DNA from 2 places in the Paenibacillus sp. TSA_86.1 genome. Region 1 is predicted to be linked to the other one. Evidence: predicted binding sites of a transcription regulator. Region 1 holds the regulator's gene; the other holds the start of a gene.

Region 1 (7,794 bases):
TGCGTCAGGAGGCTTTGGTCTTGTCTCATGCACTGCGTGTGGCACAAGAAGCAGTAGAAGCAGGAACAGCCGTTACAGCCGATGATATTCGGCGCTTGTTGCGTGAACATATTACTAACTCCGCGCATGCGATCATTGATTATGCAGAGATTCAGGCTTTTCCAAGCTTGGAGCCACTTGCAGACCATGAGAAAATAAAGGCATATGACGATCTGTTGATCGCACTGGCTGTGAAATTTGGAAAAACAAGATTGATTGACAATATACGTATTCAAAAATTGGAGGTGCTGTCCCATGTTTAGAACACTGATGAAATCCAAAATCCATCGCGCTACTGTAACAGAAGCCAACTTAAACTATGTGGGTAGCATTACCATTGACGAAGATCTGATGGAAACCTCGGATTTGATGGAAAACGAAAAAGTACAAATTGTGAACAACAACAATGGCGCACGGCTTGAAACCTATGTGATCCCAGGTCCTCGTGGCAGCGGGGTCATCTGTCTTAACGGTGCAGCGGCACGCCTTGTACAGCCTGGAGATACGGTAATTATCATTTCCTACGCCGTGATGTCTCAGGAAGAAGCGAATACACATCAACCAACGGTGGTGTTTGTGGATGGTCAGAACAAACCGGTTCAGACTATGAAAAAGGAAGTTCACGCCACGATCTTGTAATCGACTGGGAAGGCGAATGAAATCGGCCCATCCAGCAAAAAATGAGTACAGGTCACTGCACTAATCCATTTTTCCAAGGGTGGGGATGCATCGATGTTCCAGCATGTTTTCGCCGAAATGAACGACATGTTAGATGAAATTATCAAGAGCTATCCTTCCGCTGAAGGTCTGAACAAACAGGAGCTGCAACAGAAATGGAGTCTGCTCAAACGCATGAGTGACGGGATGCTGGATGAATGGCTGATGTTTGAAGAAAAGATGAGTCAGATCCGGGAACGGGAACTCGAAAAACCAGGTTCCCTTGAACCGGAGCAAGAAGCGGTGACAGCTCTGCCTGAACTTCATCTGGAATATTTCAGCCGCGGGCAAGGATACTTCAAACTTCAGATGTATCCACAAGCCATTGATCAATTCTCACGGGTGGTGAGCGACTACCCGGATAGCGCTTTAGCCCGCTTTTATCTGGCACTCGCTCACTTAAGTCTGGAGCAGATGTACGAGTCTGAAACCCATTTACAGCAGATTATGCTACTTAAGGGATCAACAAGACTCAAAGGCCTTGTGTGTAATGCTCTGGGTTGCATTCAGGCGAAGCTTTCCAATCCCGAAGCAGCTTGTTCTCTGTTTGCACAGGCTCTTCAGTACGACCCGACGTTGACCGAACCTCTGTACAATATGGAAGCTTGCAGGTTGAACAGAGGTAAACTGCAATATGCAAACCAGCTGATTGCCCTGAATTAAATGGACATTTGGCGGCAAAAGAACGGTGTTTCCTCCTTTGGCATAGCGGCGGAAACACCGCTTTTTTGTCAGTTAATTTTCAAATGTCCTTTTTTTTGCTATGCTGTAACATAGACTGGAATGGAAGGGATCGTATATTGCAATGAAATTTGCCGTTTTGGATTTCGAAACAACCGGCACGCAGTCCGACGGTGAGATTATTCAGGCCGGACTTGCCATCATAGACCATGATTACAGCATAACTCAAATATATAGTTCTTATGTAAATCCGGGTGTACCGATTCCGCCATTTATTACGGGCTTGACGGGTATTACAGAAGAAGATGTCGCAGATGCTCCGTCTCTCGAAGAGATGATGATGGAGATGGTACCGCTGCTTGACGATGTGGTTTTGGTGGGCCATAACGTTGCATTTGATTTTTATTTTTTGCAGAATGCGCTTGATCGTTGCGGATATTTACCGTTTACAGGCCGCATTCTGGATACCATTGACTTCTTGAAAATCACGTTTCCGTCGCTGGGTTCATACCAGCTCGGTTATGTTTCGTCTGAATTCGGATTTGAGCACGATCGTCCCCACCAGGCAGACAGTGATGCACTGGCAACAGCGCATGTGTTACTTAAATGTCTGGATGAACTGAGAGACCTGCCGTTAATTACAATTCAGCGTCTTAGCGATCTGTTTGCACCAGAGGACAGTGATCTGGGCTGGTTTTTTGACGGGCTGCGTGCGGAGAAGGAAGCTGAACCGATTCAAGACCTTGATGGTCATACGTATTACCGCCAGCTCGCACTGAATGTCAGCGATTGGACAGAAATTGGAGCACCCCGTGATGAGAGAGAAGCGAATCCGTTGGACGGTGTGAGCTTTGATCAGTTCATGGATCAAGTGCGAACCAACCTCAAAGAAACGTTGGATCATTATGAAGAGCGTGAAGCACAGACACAGATGTTTGGCAGCGTGCGGCAGGCGCTGGACGAAGAGAAGCATCTTTTGCTGGAAGCCGGAACGGGAACAGGGAAATCACTTGGATATTTGTTACCCGCTATTTATGAAAGTGTAAAACAGGATCAGAAAGTGATGGTGAGTACTCATACCATTAACTTGCAGGAACAACTGCGTGAACGGGATATTCCGATGCTGACGCAGGTCGTTCCATTTCCGTTTAAGGCTGCTGTCTTTAAGGGTAGAGGCCATTACCTGTGTTTGCGCAAATTCGAACACAAAATCAACAAACGTGAATTTGCTACGCCAAAAGAGGATTACTTCACGGCAGCACAGATGATTGTTTGGCTTACTCAAACGGAAACAGGTGATGATGAAGAACTGAACCTTAGCGCACGCGGAGGAGACTTCTGGGAAACGGTACAGAGTGAGTCTGAGTCCTGTCTGGGCAGATCTTGTCCGTGGTTCCGCAAGTGTTTCTATCATCGAGCCAAACATGAGGCTGGGCTATCGGACATCGTCATTACCAATCACTCCAAGCTGTTTACCGATGTGAAGGCTGCCCATCAGCTATTGCCGGCATATGAAAGTCTGGTTATTGATGAGGCTCATCACCTGGAGGATGTTGCGGGTAAACATTTGGGTCTTCATATGAAGTACTTTACACTCGTACACACACTGACACGTTTGTTTAAAGACAGCCGCAACGGTCAACTGCCGATGCTTCGCTCCCAGCTGTCCGGGCATGAAAATGCGGTACAGTGGGGTTCTATGGTGGATCAGATGTTTCCGCTTGCCGTTGAGGTCAAGGAAATGTGGGATCGGCTGAGCGATGCTCTGTTTAGTCTGTTGCCCGAACGGAGTGACGCTTCTCCAGGAGAAACGGGACAATTCTCGCTACGGATCAAAGCTTCACAGAAACCTGCGAAATGGCAGGATCTACAGGAACTGGAGAACCAGATTTATGTGACTTTGGGTGATTTGGTACGCAAAGGTGACAAGCTGTTGCTGGAAGTGAAAGAAGATCAGGACGATTATCAGTCCGACAGTCTGATTACGGATATCACCGGACTTTTGAAAGATCTGACGACGATGAAGGAGAATTTAAGGTTCTTCATGCGTATGGATGACGCCAAGACGGTGTACTGGATGGAGGCGAGCGGTCAGTTCCGCAGTAAGTCCCTTCAGTTGTATGCTGTTCCGGTAGATGTAAGTGCACAACTGAAGGAGATGTTTTTTGATAAAAAGAAAAGCGTTGTACTTACATCGGCTACGCTGTCGGTTGATAAGTCATTCCAGTTCATGATTGAGCAGCTGGGCTTGCAAGAGGCTGCGGATAATAATCGGCTTCTGACTTCGATGCTGCCTTCTCCGTTTAATTATCGGGAACAGGCATTGCTGGTGATCCCGCGTGATTTTCCAAGTCTGAAAGGCAGTGTAGGAGATGCACACTTTGTACAGATGCTGGTGCAGTCTCTTGCCGAGACGGCCATTGCAACACGAGGGCGCATGATGGTGCTGTTTACTTCCTATAAAATGCTTCGCCAGGTGTACGAACCCTTGAAGGAGGCCTTGTCCGGTAATGACATCTCACTCCTGGGCCAGGGTGTGGACAGCGGCAATCGCTCCAAGCTGACCCGCCGATTCCAGGATGCCAAAGCTGCCGTTCTGCTGGGTACGAGCAGTTTTTGGGAAGGTGTGGATATTCCGGGCGAAGCGCTGACCTGTCTTGCGATTGTGAGACTGCCTTTCCAGCCGCCTAACCATCCGCTTCTGGAAGCGAAGAGTGAGTTGCTGCAAGAACAGAAGAAGAATCCGTTTATGAAACTTTCTGTGCCACAGGCGGTCATTCGCTTCAAGCAAGGATTCGGCCGGCTTGTTCGAACGGGGAAGGATCGCGGTATCGTCATTGTGTATGATACACGAGTGATTGAGGCTTATTACGGCAAGTACTTCCTGTATTCACTGCCGGGACCCAAAATGGAGCATATGCTTACTGAACAGATGGTTCCGCGCATCGCTGAATGGCTGGATCGACCTGCGGGGAAGCAAAATTAACGATTTGTAAGCTATAACGTTGCATTGTACTTCACCATGGCGTTAAACTCGAAGGAGACTTCGAAAAGGCAGCGCATATATGAACTTATAATCCTAACAATACGGGCATTCTGTATGAGGAGTGATGCATGGATTTTGCATGTATACAGAATGCTCATCTTTTCAATATTTATTCTATTTTATCGTGGCAATGGTAAGGGGGAGCAAGAATGAAATCGGATAAAATTTCAGAAGCGGTAGTGCGGCGTCTGCCTGTATATTTACGTTATTTGAACGAGTTGGTTCAGCGTGAGGTGACAACGGTTTCCTCGCAGGAGCTTGGACAGCGGCTGGATCTGAACCCGGCTCAGATTCGCAAAGATTTGGCTTATTTCGGAGATTTTGGCCGCAAAGGGATCGGGTATGACGTCTCTTACTTGATAGAGAAGATTCGTCACATTCTAAAAATCGATCAGCAAATTAACGTGGCTCTGGTGGGAGCCGGTAATCTCGGACAAGCATTATCCAACTACAATGCATATCTGAAGGACAATATGAAGATTGTCGCTATTTTTGATGCCTTTGGACCGAAGATCGGCAGCAAAATTAACAGTCTGACGGTGCAACCGATGGAGGAGCTCGCGGAAGCTGTACAGAAAGATAACATTCGCATCGGTATCATTACAGTGCCGGACATAGAAGCGCAGAACGTTGCTGACCAGCTGATTGACTCGGGAATTGAGGCCATTTTGAATTTTGCACCGACGATTCTAAAAACACCTTCGCATGTTCGCATTCATCACGCTGATTTTACGACCGATTTGCTCAGTTTGGCTTATTACTTGGAAAACGGAAAGGAAGAAGAGCACGATGACAACAACGAATAGATGGGTGATTCAGAATGGTAAATTCGCTGTAAATGAAGGTGCAGACTGGAATGTGGTTCAGGGGTATATGGTCGTTGAGAACGACAAGATTGTGCATATTGGTGAGACGCTGCCGGATGGAGACGAGAACCTGACCAAAGTGGATGGAAAAGGATTGCTCTTCCTGCCGGGTCTGATCAATACGCATGGTCATGCGGCCATGTCACTGCTCCGGGGTCATGGAGATGATCTGGCACTGCAAGTATGGCTACAAGAAAAAATGTGGCCAATGGAAGCGAAGATGACTTCGGAAGACGTCTATTGGGGAGCATCCCTTTCCGTGCTTGAAATGCTGAAAGGCGGAACAACCGCTTTTCTGGATATGTATGACCACATGGATCAGGTAGCTAAAGTCGTTGAACAGTCCGGGGCAAGAGCGGCGCTGGCTCGCGGCGTAATTGGACTTTGCTCCGAAGAAGAGCAGATGCGTAAGCTGGAAGAGTCGGCTGCATTTGCACGTGAATGGAATGGACAAGCGGATGGACGCATCACAACCGTGATCTCCCCGCACGCACCTTACACATGCCCTTCAGATTACATAGAGAAGCTTGTACAGGTTGCACACGATTTAAATTTGCCACTTCACACTCATATGTCTGAGACCTTACGTGAAGTGGAGCAGAATGTGACCGATTACGGCCTGCGTCCTGTAGCGCATCTGGAGAAACATGGATTTTTCTCACGTCCTTCACTCGTAGCGCATGCTGTGCATCTGAACGATGAAGAGATCGAGATCTTGGCACGTCACGATGTCGCTGTATCTCATAATCCGGGTAGTAATTTGAAGCTTGCATCAGGTGTAGCCCGTGTTCCTGCTTTGTTGAAAGCAGGAGTTACCGTCTCTCTGGGAACAGACGGACCGGCAAGCAATAACAATCTGGATATGTTTGAGGAAATGAGACTTGCAGCTTTAATTCATAAAGGAGTATCCGGTGATCCAACCGCCGTGCCTGCTGGGGAAGCATTGCTTCTTGGAACAGCTTACGGTGCGAAGTCCATCTTCCTGAACGATACTGGAGCTCTGCAAGTTGGAAACAAGGCTGATTTTATTGCTCTAAATATTGAACAGGCTCATTTTTATCCGCATACAGACCTCATTTCACATGCGATTTATTCGGCATCAGCTAAAGATGTGGAACATGTATGGGTAGATGGGAAACAAGTCGTGAAACATGGTGAATGTCTGACACTGGATGAAGAGCGTATTTTGCGGGAATCCCAGTTGGCCTTTGATCAATTGCTTGCGCGTTAAGAAGCAGCTGCCATGGGCAGTTTTTAGGGAAAGGAAGTTCAACTCTTGAAGAAAAAAAAGAAGTGGATATGGATATCGCTGCTCATTCTCGTTCTGATCTTGTTTGGACTTCAGCGATATTACGTCTACGTCACGCAGGATCAACGTAAGGAAGAAGCATTGGCTATTCAGGCGGCGCAGAATGAACTTGGCGTTACATCGACTGATGAACTGCGAAAGTACGTGTGGGGCGAAAAGAGTGATGCTGACAACATCTATTGGACGATGTTAGCCAAAAACAAAGACAACCAGGATATCATGGTATGGGTTAAGTTTGATAACAACAACCAGCCCGTCAAAGGTGCAGCAGGGGTGCACAGCGAACTACTGCAGAACGGGATGTCCGAGACGCAGATTCGCAATCGTTTCAGCTCCGACGTGCCCGGTGGGGAGATCAAACGGATCATGCCAGGTGTCGTGAATAATATTTACGTATGGCAAGTGTACTATAACGATGACACGCACAACTATTATCGTTTTTACCGTTTTAGCAATGGAGAGCAAGTAGATTTGGTGTATACCTTACCGAACAGCTAGCTTTTTCTTATCTTCGGAGGCGGTCATTGGACGGTTACGGCTCAACACATGGCAAGATGGCAACGATAAAATCAAGAAAAACCGGCAGACGGGGAACCGCCTGAACCGGTTTTTTGGCATTCCAACCATGGAATGAGAATGAAATAGTTAAAATTAATAATTTATTCATATTTTCACCTTCGATATTGTATATACGATATGATATACTCAGATATGTACTGATATTGATGAAAAACGCAAACAAATCTGCAATGAACGTTGCAGAAAATGATGTACAGCTAATATATATAAGCCTGTAGAACGAGGATGGGCTCATTTTGGGAGGGGTAATTCATTTGAAGCTGAAAGTATTGCCTATTGTTCTAACTGCCGTTGTTTCTGCCGTCCTGTTGTTTGGAGGTTGGTTCATATATCGTCAAGTAGCCGTCCAGAGTCCGATTGAAAAGATGGTTACAAAGTACGAAGGAGTCAACAGTGTTCAGTTAACTATTAACCGCAATGACGTACAAATGAAACTTGATTTGAAGCCAAATGTAGATTTAGGTAGACTCGTGCAATATATTCATAAGGAAGGTCAGAACCTGATCGGCTCCCGTGCGCTCAGATTGGAAGTCATCGATCATTCCAATGAAGCGCTT
Region 2 (7,794 bases), on a different contig from region 1:
AATGGCCGCAGACGGCCGGAGCGAAGGAGGCCACTTGTCATGAGAGAAGAAAGCTTATCCCGTGAAATACGCTACGGCAAACAAGATATTGCAGAACTTGAGAGCGCATCCATTCAGGTACATCTGATCTATCAGAAAACGGCGGAACTGTTCAAACGTTCGGCAGATTCACATTCGGGTAGTGATCAGCCGCTTCAACTAGAAGATTTTTTGTTGAACAGCGCTGGCTCAGGATCGTCTCCGGCAGTGCTGCAGAAGTGGATTCAAGCGCCGAGTGGCTGGAAATGTATCGGCTGTGAGCTGCGGTTACCAGATCGTGTATCGCATGTAAAACAACAAACGTACAACGACCGCATTTGTCTGAAGGCAGGCAACGGTCAATTGGTTCAGATCGAGATGCTCATTCAAGCTGTCGTCTGGTCACAATATGAAAAAATCCGTATGTTCGCACCTTGGCTTGGTGATGAGCCATTCTATACAGCGGATGAACTGGATGTTATCGCACGGTATATTGTACCAACGTATTTTTCGGATCGGCCACTACATGAGCAGGGCAAACTGTTCAAGATCCATCAGCCATACGGTCACATTCCGTTATATCAGGAATACGTGGATGCTCCATCCTGCTGTGTACAGGTAGACGGTGCATTGCTCGAAGGTCGTTTGCTTACTGGTGTTTTTGTATCAGACACCCAAACGTTTGGACTCAATCCGTATGTGAAGGACGGCGACGGAGGCCGTACCTATATGCAAGCTTTTGTTCAATAAAGGTTTAGACAAAAGGGTGACTAAGGATTGAACAGGAGGGCTCGCTTGCAGGCTCTCCTTTTTTTGATCGTAGGTGCCGAAGCAGGGAAATGGGTAAAAGTAACGGCTTTGACACTGTTTTTTATCGAAGAATGTGCCATAATAAAGGGTATGGACAACAGGGTGAATGATTTTACGCAGGGTGGTGTTACCTACATGATGAAGAAAATTCCCGGTTACATAGGTCTATGTCTATTAATTCTTGTCATTTTGACGGGGTGTACCAGAGAGATACAGCCTTCTGAACAACCGGTTGTCTCAGAGAAAGATTCAGCCAATACGATTACCGTTGCCATTGATGGCAGCACCTTTTTACCCGATGCTACGAAGTCCATCAAACGAGATTTCAGTGAAGGATTAACGCTCAGGAAAGCTTTGCTAAACAGCGGGCTGGTTGATTTAACGGCAGATGGCAAACGGATACAGTCGGTGGGTGAGGTTTCTCTTGATTCATCACTGACCTGGGCAGTGAAGTTAAATGGCAAGGATATTAAACCGGAAAATTGGGGCACCGAGCTTCATGCCAAAGATGAGGTTATTATATACGTCAAAGCTGCTGACAGCGGGGGAGAAGGTGTCGCATATCAGACAACCCTGCTTAAGGTGAGTGGCGGCAGCATCAAACCGAATTTAAATCGGCAATATGCTGGTATTTATGTGCAGGAGTGTACTGTTCGTGACGTATTGAAATCCAGCGGGGTTGTGCGGTTGTCGGAGAACAACAAATTTGTTGTTGCAGTCGAGAACGTAATGCCCCGCATGAACGAACGTTGGGTGATCAAGGTGAATGAGAAGGAGTTAATGGAGAACGGATTGGATATGAAATTAAGTCCTCGTGATGCAGTGAAGCTTGAGCTAATTAACGCATCTTGATCATATAAAATAAAGTACAAAAAGCCCAATGTTGATTCAGTACATTTGGGCTTTTTTTTCGTGTACAGATCTCTTTTTAAGTCAGATGTGCAGGTTGCGTGCACGATCTGAATACAGTCTGGAAGTGCTTTGATCTCAGATGCGGCAGATTTCATTCGGGCAAAGTTCGCAGTGACAGATGCCTTGCAGCATTTTTAAGTCTTTGATGACAATCATGCCGTTGTCATATTCGATGGCATCCTTTTTTCGAAGATCGCTAAGCATACGGTTTACACTTTCCCGGGTAGCTCCAATCATATTGGACAAGTCCGTGTGAGTAATTTTTTTATGAATAATCACATGATCTCCATGGGGCTCTCCATAGGAATTAGACAGCCGAATCAGGGTAGAACAGAGTGCCCCTGGTTTGCCGTACAGCATCAAATCCCGGAACTTGGTTTGCGTCAGACGATGATGAATGCCCATCCACTTCATGAAGTCAATGGCAAAGTCACAATGCTGACAGATCAGCATTTCCAGATCCTTGTGTTCGAGCACGCCAATCTCGCTGTCCTCCAGAACTTCCGCCGAGAAGCTGTGTCTGGAGCCGAAGAACGGATCAGCCTGCCCAATCATATCTCCCGTTTGGTACATGTACATGATCAGTTCCTTGCCCTCATCGGTTGATTTGGTAATCTGGGCACGTCCCCGTTTCATATAATAAAGTTTGTCAGAGACATCACCTTCCCAGTACAGATGCGTTCCTTCCGGGTAAGTACGGTCTTTCATCGTAACGAGCAGATGATTAAAATTCACTTCCGAGAAACAGTTGGTGTTCCCGCGTTTTTCCAGTACGTTTGTTAGTTCTCCCATACGTTGATCTCCCCTTTGTCTCCCCGGTAAGCCAATAGTTATCCGAAATAATGCCCCCGAGGTTCGCCGCAAACTGTGCCATCCTGATGTGGGCATCTCGGCCGTGTGGAGGTACGGTACAAATTGCGGTGGTTCAATTTTTAAGTTCAGTATATACCTAATCTTACCGTTTGAGGGGCATGGAAAGCCTTTAAAAATGGCGAAATTTCAAACATTGTGATTAAATTCACTTTTTGAGGGGAAAGATGAGGCTGTTGGTCTACTATTTATAATAGAAAGTGAAAAGCTACTATTGGGGGATGTTAAAAACTTAAACTAAAATTTGGCATACTTTGTGAAAAAAATCACATAATATATCTTTTTCTCATGGTACGATGTGCATGTAAAGAAGAGAGACAAACCAAAACCAATACGAACCTTTAGGAGGATGAGGGAGATGGCTGTAAAGAATGAAGTCGCCCCAACAAAAGAACCGACAGCAGGTCAGTATATTCAAACGTTAATTGATAAAGCGAACAAAGCACATGCAGCATTCATGTCCATGGATCAGGAGCAGATTGACCGGATTGTGCAGGCTATGGCACTTGCGGGACTGGATAAACATATGATGCTCGCCAAAATGGCCGTGGAAGAAACAGGACGCGGTGTATATGAAGATAAAATTATTAAAAATATATTCGCGACAGAGTATGTTTATAACAGCATTAAATACGAAAAAACAGTAGGCGTTATTGAAGACAATGAGTACGACAGCTTCCAGAAAATTGCGGAACCGGTTGGGATTATCATGGGGATCACACCTGTAACCAACCCGACATCAACAACGATGTTTAAAGCACTGATTGCGATCAAAACACGGAACCCGATTATTTTCGGTTTCCACCCATCCGCTCAGAACTGTAGCCGCGAGGCCGCCAAAATTCTGCTCGAAGCTGCTGTGAAACAAGGTGCTCCAGCCGACTGTATCCAATGGATTGATGATCCGTCCATGGATCGTACCAACGCACTGATGAATCACAATGATGTTGCTCTCATCCTGGCGACGGGCGGATCCGCAATGGTACGTGCAGCGTACAGCTGCGGTAAACCGGCACTGGGCGTAGGACCAGGTAACGTGCCTTGCTTTATCGAGAAAAGTGCAGATATCAACCAGGCGGTAACGGATTTGATTCTGTCGAAGTCTTTTGACAACGGTATGATCTGTGCGTCCGAACAAGCGGTCATTATTGAAGAACCGATCTTCGACCAAGTGAAAAAGAAAATGATCACAAACGGTTGTTACTTTGTAAACAAAGAGGAAGCCGTCAAATTGACTGCAGGTGCAATCAACGCAGAGAAATGTGCGGTTAATCCATCCATCGTAGGTCAGTCCGCTGTAAATATTGCCAAAATGTGCGGCATCGAAGTACCAGCAGGCACTAAAATTTTGGTAGCCGAGATTGAAGGCGTCGGTACAAAATTCCCATTATCCGCTGAGAAACTGAGCCCGGTACTGGCTTGTTACAAAGTAAAATCTGCAAAAGATGGTATCGAGCGTGCAGCAGAAGTGGTTGGTTTTGGCGGAATGGGTCACTCCTCCGTTATTCACTCGAACAATGAGGAAGTGATCAACCAATTTGCGGATCGCTTGCAAACGGGACGGATTATCGTGAACTCCCCATCCACACATGGCGCTATCGGGGATATCTATAATACCAACATGCCGTCATTGACTCTGGGTTGTGGATCGTACGGACGTAACTCAACATCTTCCAACGTAACTGCTGTGAACCTAATCAATGTGAAAAGGGTGGCTCGCCGTACCGTGAATATGCAATGGTTCAAAGTGCCGAACAAAGTCTACTTCGAAAAAGGCGCAACACAATACCTTGCCAAAATGCCGGGTATTACTCGTGTAGCGATTATTACAGACGCGGTGATGGTCAAACTCGGATATGTGGAAAAAGTAGAGCATTATCTGCGTCAACGTCAAACACCTGTGGCTATTGAAGTATTCTCTGAAGTTGAGCCAGATCCATCAACAACAACAGTAGACCGAGGTAAAGCGATGATGGAACGCTTCCAGCCAGACTGTATTATCGCACTCGGCGGCGGATCACCAATGGATGCTGCCAAAGCGATGTGGTTGTTCTATGAATATCCAGACACCGATTTTAACAACTTGAAACAAAAATTCATGGATATTCGTAAACGGATCTACAAATATCCAAAACTTGGGGTCAAAGCGAAATTCGTAGCCATCCCGACAACATCCGGTACAGGTTCTGAAGTCACATCGTTTGCGGTAATTACGGATAAAGAGCATGGCAATACGAAATATCCACTGGCTGACTATGAATTGACACCAGACGTAGCCATTGTTGACCCCGAGTTTGTATACAGTTTACCAAAAACGGCAGTAGCGGATACCGGTATGGACGTATTGACTCACGCAATTGAAGCATATGTATCCGTCATGGCGAACGACTACACCGATGGTCTGGCAATTAAAGCGATCCAACTGGTGTTCCAATACCTGGAGCAATCGTCACTGCAAGGCGATAAACTGGCACGTGAGAAAATGCATAATGCTTCTACGATTGCCGGGATGGCCTTTGCCAACGCATTCCTGGGCATTAACCATAGCTTGGCGCACAAATGGGGCGGTCAGTACCATACTGCACATGGACGCACCAATGCCATTCTGTTGCCACACGTCATTCGTTACAACGCGAAAAAACCGACGAAATTTGCATCGTTCCCGAAATATTCGCACTTTGTAGCGGATGAGCGGTACGCCGAAATTGCTCGCATTCTCGGATTACCAGCACGTACAACGGAAGAAGGCGTGAATAGCTTAATCAAAGCCATTCGGGATCTCAACAAAAAACTGGGCATCGAAGAATCATTCCAGGAAATCGGATTTGACGCGAAAGATTTCGAATCACGTGTAGACTACTTGGCAGACCGTGCCTTCGAAGACCAATGTACAACAGCGAATCCAAAACTACCGCTGGTAACAGAGCTGGCCGATGTGTACCGCAACGCTTTCTACGGCAAGTTTGAATAACAAGCAGCATAAATAATAAATAAACCATATCAGGTTGAGGCAATAGATTCAGGGGTTCCCCACATTGGGGAGCCCCGATTGCCGTATAGTTGCATAGCCGAAGGAAAGAACAGCGTGAGGAAAGGAGGTGAGAAAGAGAGGAAGTGAGTAACGGGCAGAAAAACGGAGAGGCGAAGCGCCCGTTTTTCAGGAACCTCTTTTCAGCACTTGTCCACTTCAAGTGTAACGGAGTAACAAGCCTGCCGAGACAGTACAAACTTTAAAGTGCAGTGTACTCAGCAGAGTGGGCAGAAAAACGGAGAAGCGAAGCGTCCGTTTTTCAGGAACCTATCTCAAGCCCTTGGTTGCTCCGGGCGTAGCGCAGCAATGGTTCCCCAAAACGGTAGGAACAAAGGGGACGGTGGCTGTTTGCGCAATAGAGGTTCACACGATAACGGAGCGGGCAGGACAGACGGAAGAAGCGGAGCGTTCGCATTTATCACCGGATTTTCACTTTGGAAAAGTGAATCGAAAAAATCCGGGGATAACGGCGATTTGAAGTTGTTCTGCCCGCGGAGTGGTCAAGTGTGAACAACCCTCGTATCGTGCAATAAGACAACATCCAAAGTTTGTGACAAAAATCACAGATGGTGTGACTCGCTCAACGTATACTGAAAATATAAGAAAAACATTCATTCCGCGGTTCCGGTCCCCGAGTAGAGAGAACGTGTTCCGGATCATGTGAAACAATTCACATAAATCGCGGCTTTGGACACACGATGATACGTCTATTGCAACAATATAATGTGTCCAGAAATCCAAAATAGCGGAGGGATTACGATGTCGGTGATCGAAAAAGATGTCAAACAACAAACAGGCTGGAGAAACTTTACCAAAGGAACATGGACCAAGACGGTTAATGTGAATGATTTTCTGGAACATAACCTTTCCCCGTACTATGGCGACGAGGCTTTCCTTGCAGATGCAACCCAAAATACCAAAGAATTATGGGATATTGTATCTGATCTGACCAAAAAAGAACGGGATAACGGTGGCGTGCTTGACGTTGATGTGAATACGCCAGCGACCATTACTTCCCATCAACCGGGTTATTTGGATCAAAGCAAAGAGCAGATTGTCGGGGTACAAACAGACGCTCCATTCAAACGTTCCATTCAACCATTCGGCGGAATTCGCATGATGATTGATGCTTGTGAAGCATATGGTTTCGAAATGCCTCAAGGTGTCATTGATATATTTACAAACATTCGTAAGACGCATAACCAAGGTGTATTCGATGCTTACACTTCCGATATGCGTGCAGCACGTAAAGCAGGTATTATCACAGGTCTGCCGGATGCTTACGGTCGTGGGCGGATCATCGGTGACTATCGCCGGGTTGCTCTGTATGGGGTAGACTTCCTGATTCGCAACAAAAAGGGTGAACTCAATGCACTGGAAGTAGACGTGATTGATGAAGATGTCATTCGTCTGCGCGAAGAGTTGTCCGAGCAGATTCGGGCACTGCAAGAATTAAAACAACTGGGTGAGATGCACGGTTTCGATATTTCATTGCCAGCAACAACGGCCAAAGAAGCATTCCAATGGTTGTACTTCGGCTACCTTGCAGCAATCAAAGAACAGAACGGTGCTGCGATGTCCCTTGGACGTGTGTCTTCATTCCTGGATATTTACATTGAGCGTGATTTGCAAGAAGGCATCCTGACAGAAGAACAGGCTCAAGAACTGGTTGACCACTTTGTTATGAAACTACGGATTGTCAAATTCCTGCGTACGCCGGATTACAACGAATTGTTCAGTGGTGACCCAACGTGGGTAACTGAATCCATCGGAGGAATGTCCGTTAACGGTGAAACACGCGTAACCAAAAACAGCTTCCGTTTCCTTCACACACTGCACAACTTGGGACCTGCACCGGAACCAAACTTGACTGTACTGTGGTCCACGAAGCTGCCTGAAGCCTTTAAAGATTATTGCAGTAAAGTATCGATTGAAACCAGCTCCATCCAGTATGAGAACGATGATCTGATGCGTCCGATTTACGGCGATGACTATGGTATTGCCTGCTGTGTATCTGCAATGAAGATCGGTAAACAAATGCAGTTCTTCGGCGCACGTGCCAACTTGGCAAAAGCATTGCTCTATGCAATCAACGGTGGACGTGACGAGAAATCGGGAGCACAGGTTGGTCCAGAGTATCCTGCCATTACAAG

What was found. Region 1 encodes Rex, which represses fermentation and respiration genes when NADH is low (regulators of the CRP and FNR family bind a similar motif). Its sites were predicted from a motif close to TTGTGAAATATTTCACAA; they were not measured.
Region 2: a site for Rex is predicted at 2,865-2,882, ahead of adhE (bifunctional acetaldehyde-CoA/alcohol dehydrogenase). Genes of this name have one in related genera too.

Annotation. Positions count from the first base shown of each region.
Region 1 is NZ_JBQZGE010000004.1:63,951-71,744, forward strand. It holds gene panC (pantoate--beta-alanine ligase) at 1-302, shown strand, start outside; gene panD (aspartate 1-decarboxylase) at 295-678, shown strand; gene ACUTVW_RS11580 (tetratricopeptide repeat protein) at 772-1,419, shown strand; gene dinG (ATP-dependent DNA helicase DinG) at 1,562-4,423, shown strand; gene ACUTVW_RS11590 (redox-sensing transcriptional repressor Rex) at 4,633-5,289, shown strand; gene ACUTVW_RS11595 (amidohydrolase) at 5,273-6,580, shown strand; gene ACUTVW_RS11600 (DUF5590 domain-containing protein) at 6,626-7,156, shown strand; gene ACUTVW_RS11605 (hypothetical protein) at 7,191-7,325, opposite strand; gene ACUTVW_RS11610 (hypothetical protein) at 7,492-7,794, shown strand, end outside.
Region 2 is NZ_JBQZGE010000012.1:64,004-71,797, forward strand. It holds gene ACUTVW_RS20055 (hypothetical protein) at 40-768, shown strand; gene ACUTVW_RS20060 (hypothetical protein) at 814-1,680, shown strand; gene ACUTVW_RS20065 (Crp/Fnr family transcriptional regulator) at 1,816-2,532, opposite strand; gene adhE (bifunctional acetaldehyde-CoA/alcohol dehydrogenase) at 2,969-5,581, shown strand; gene ACUTVW_RS20075 (hypothetical protein) at 5,865-6,119, shown strand; gene pflB (formate C-acetyltransferase) at 6,401-7,794, shown strand, end outside.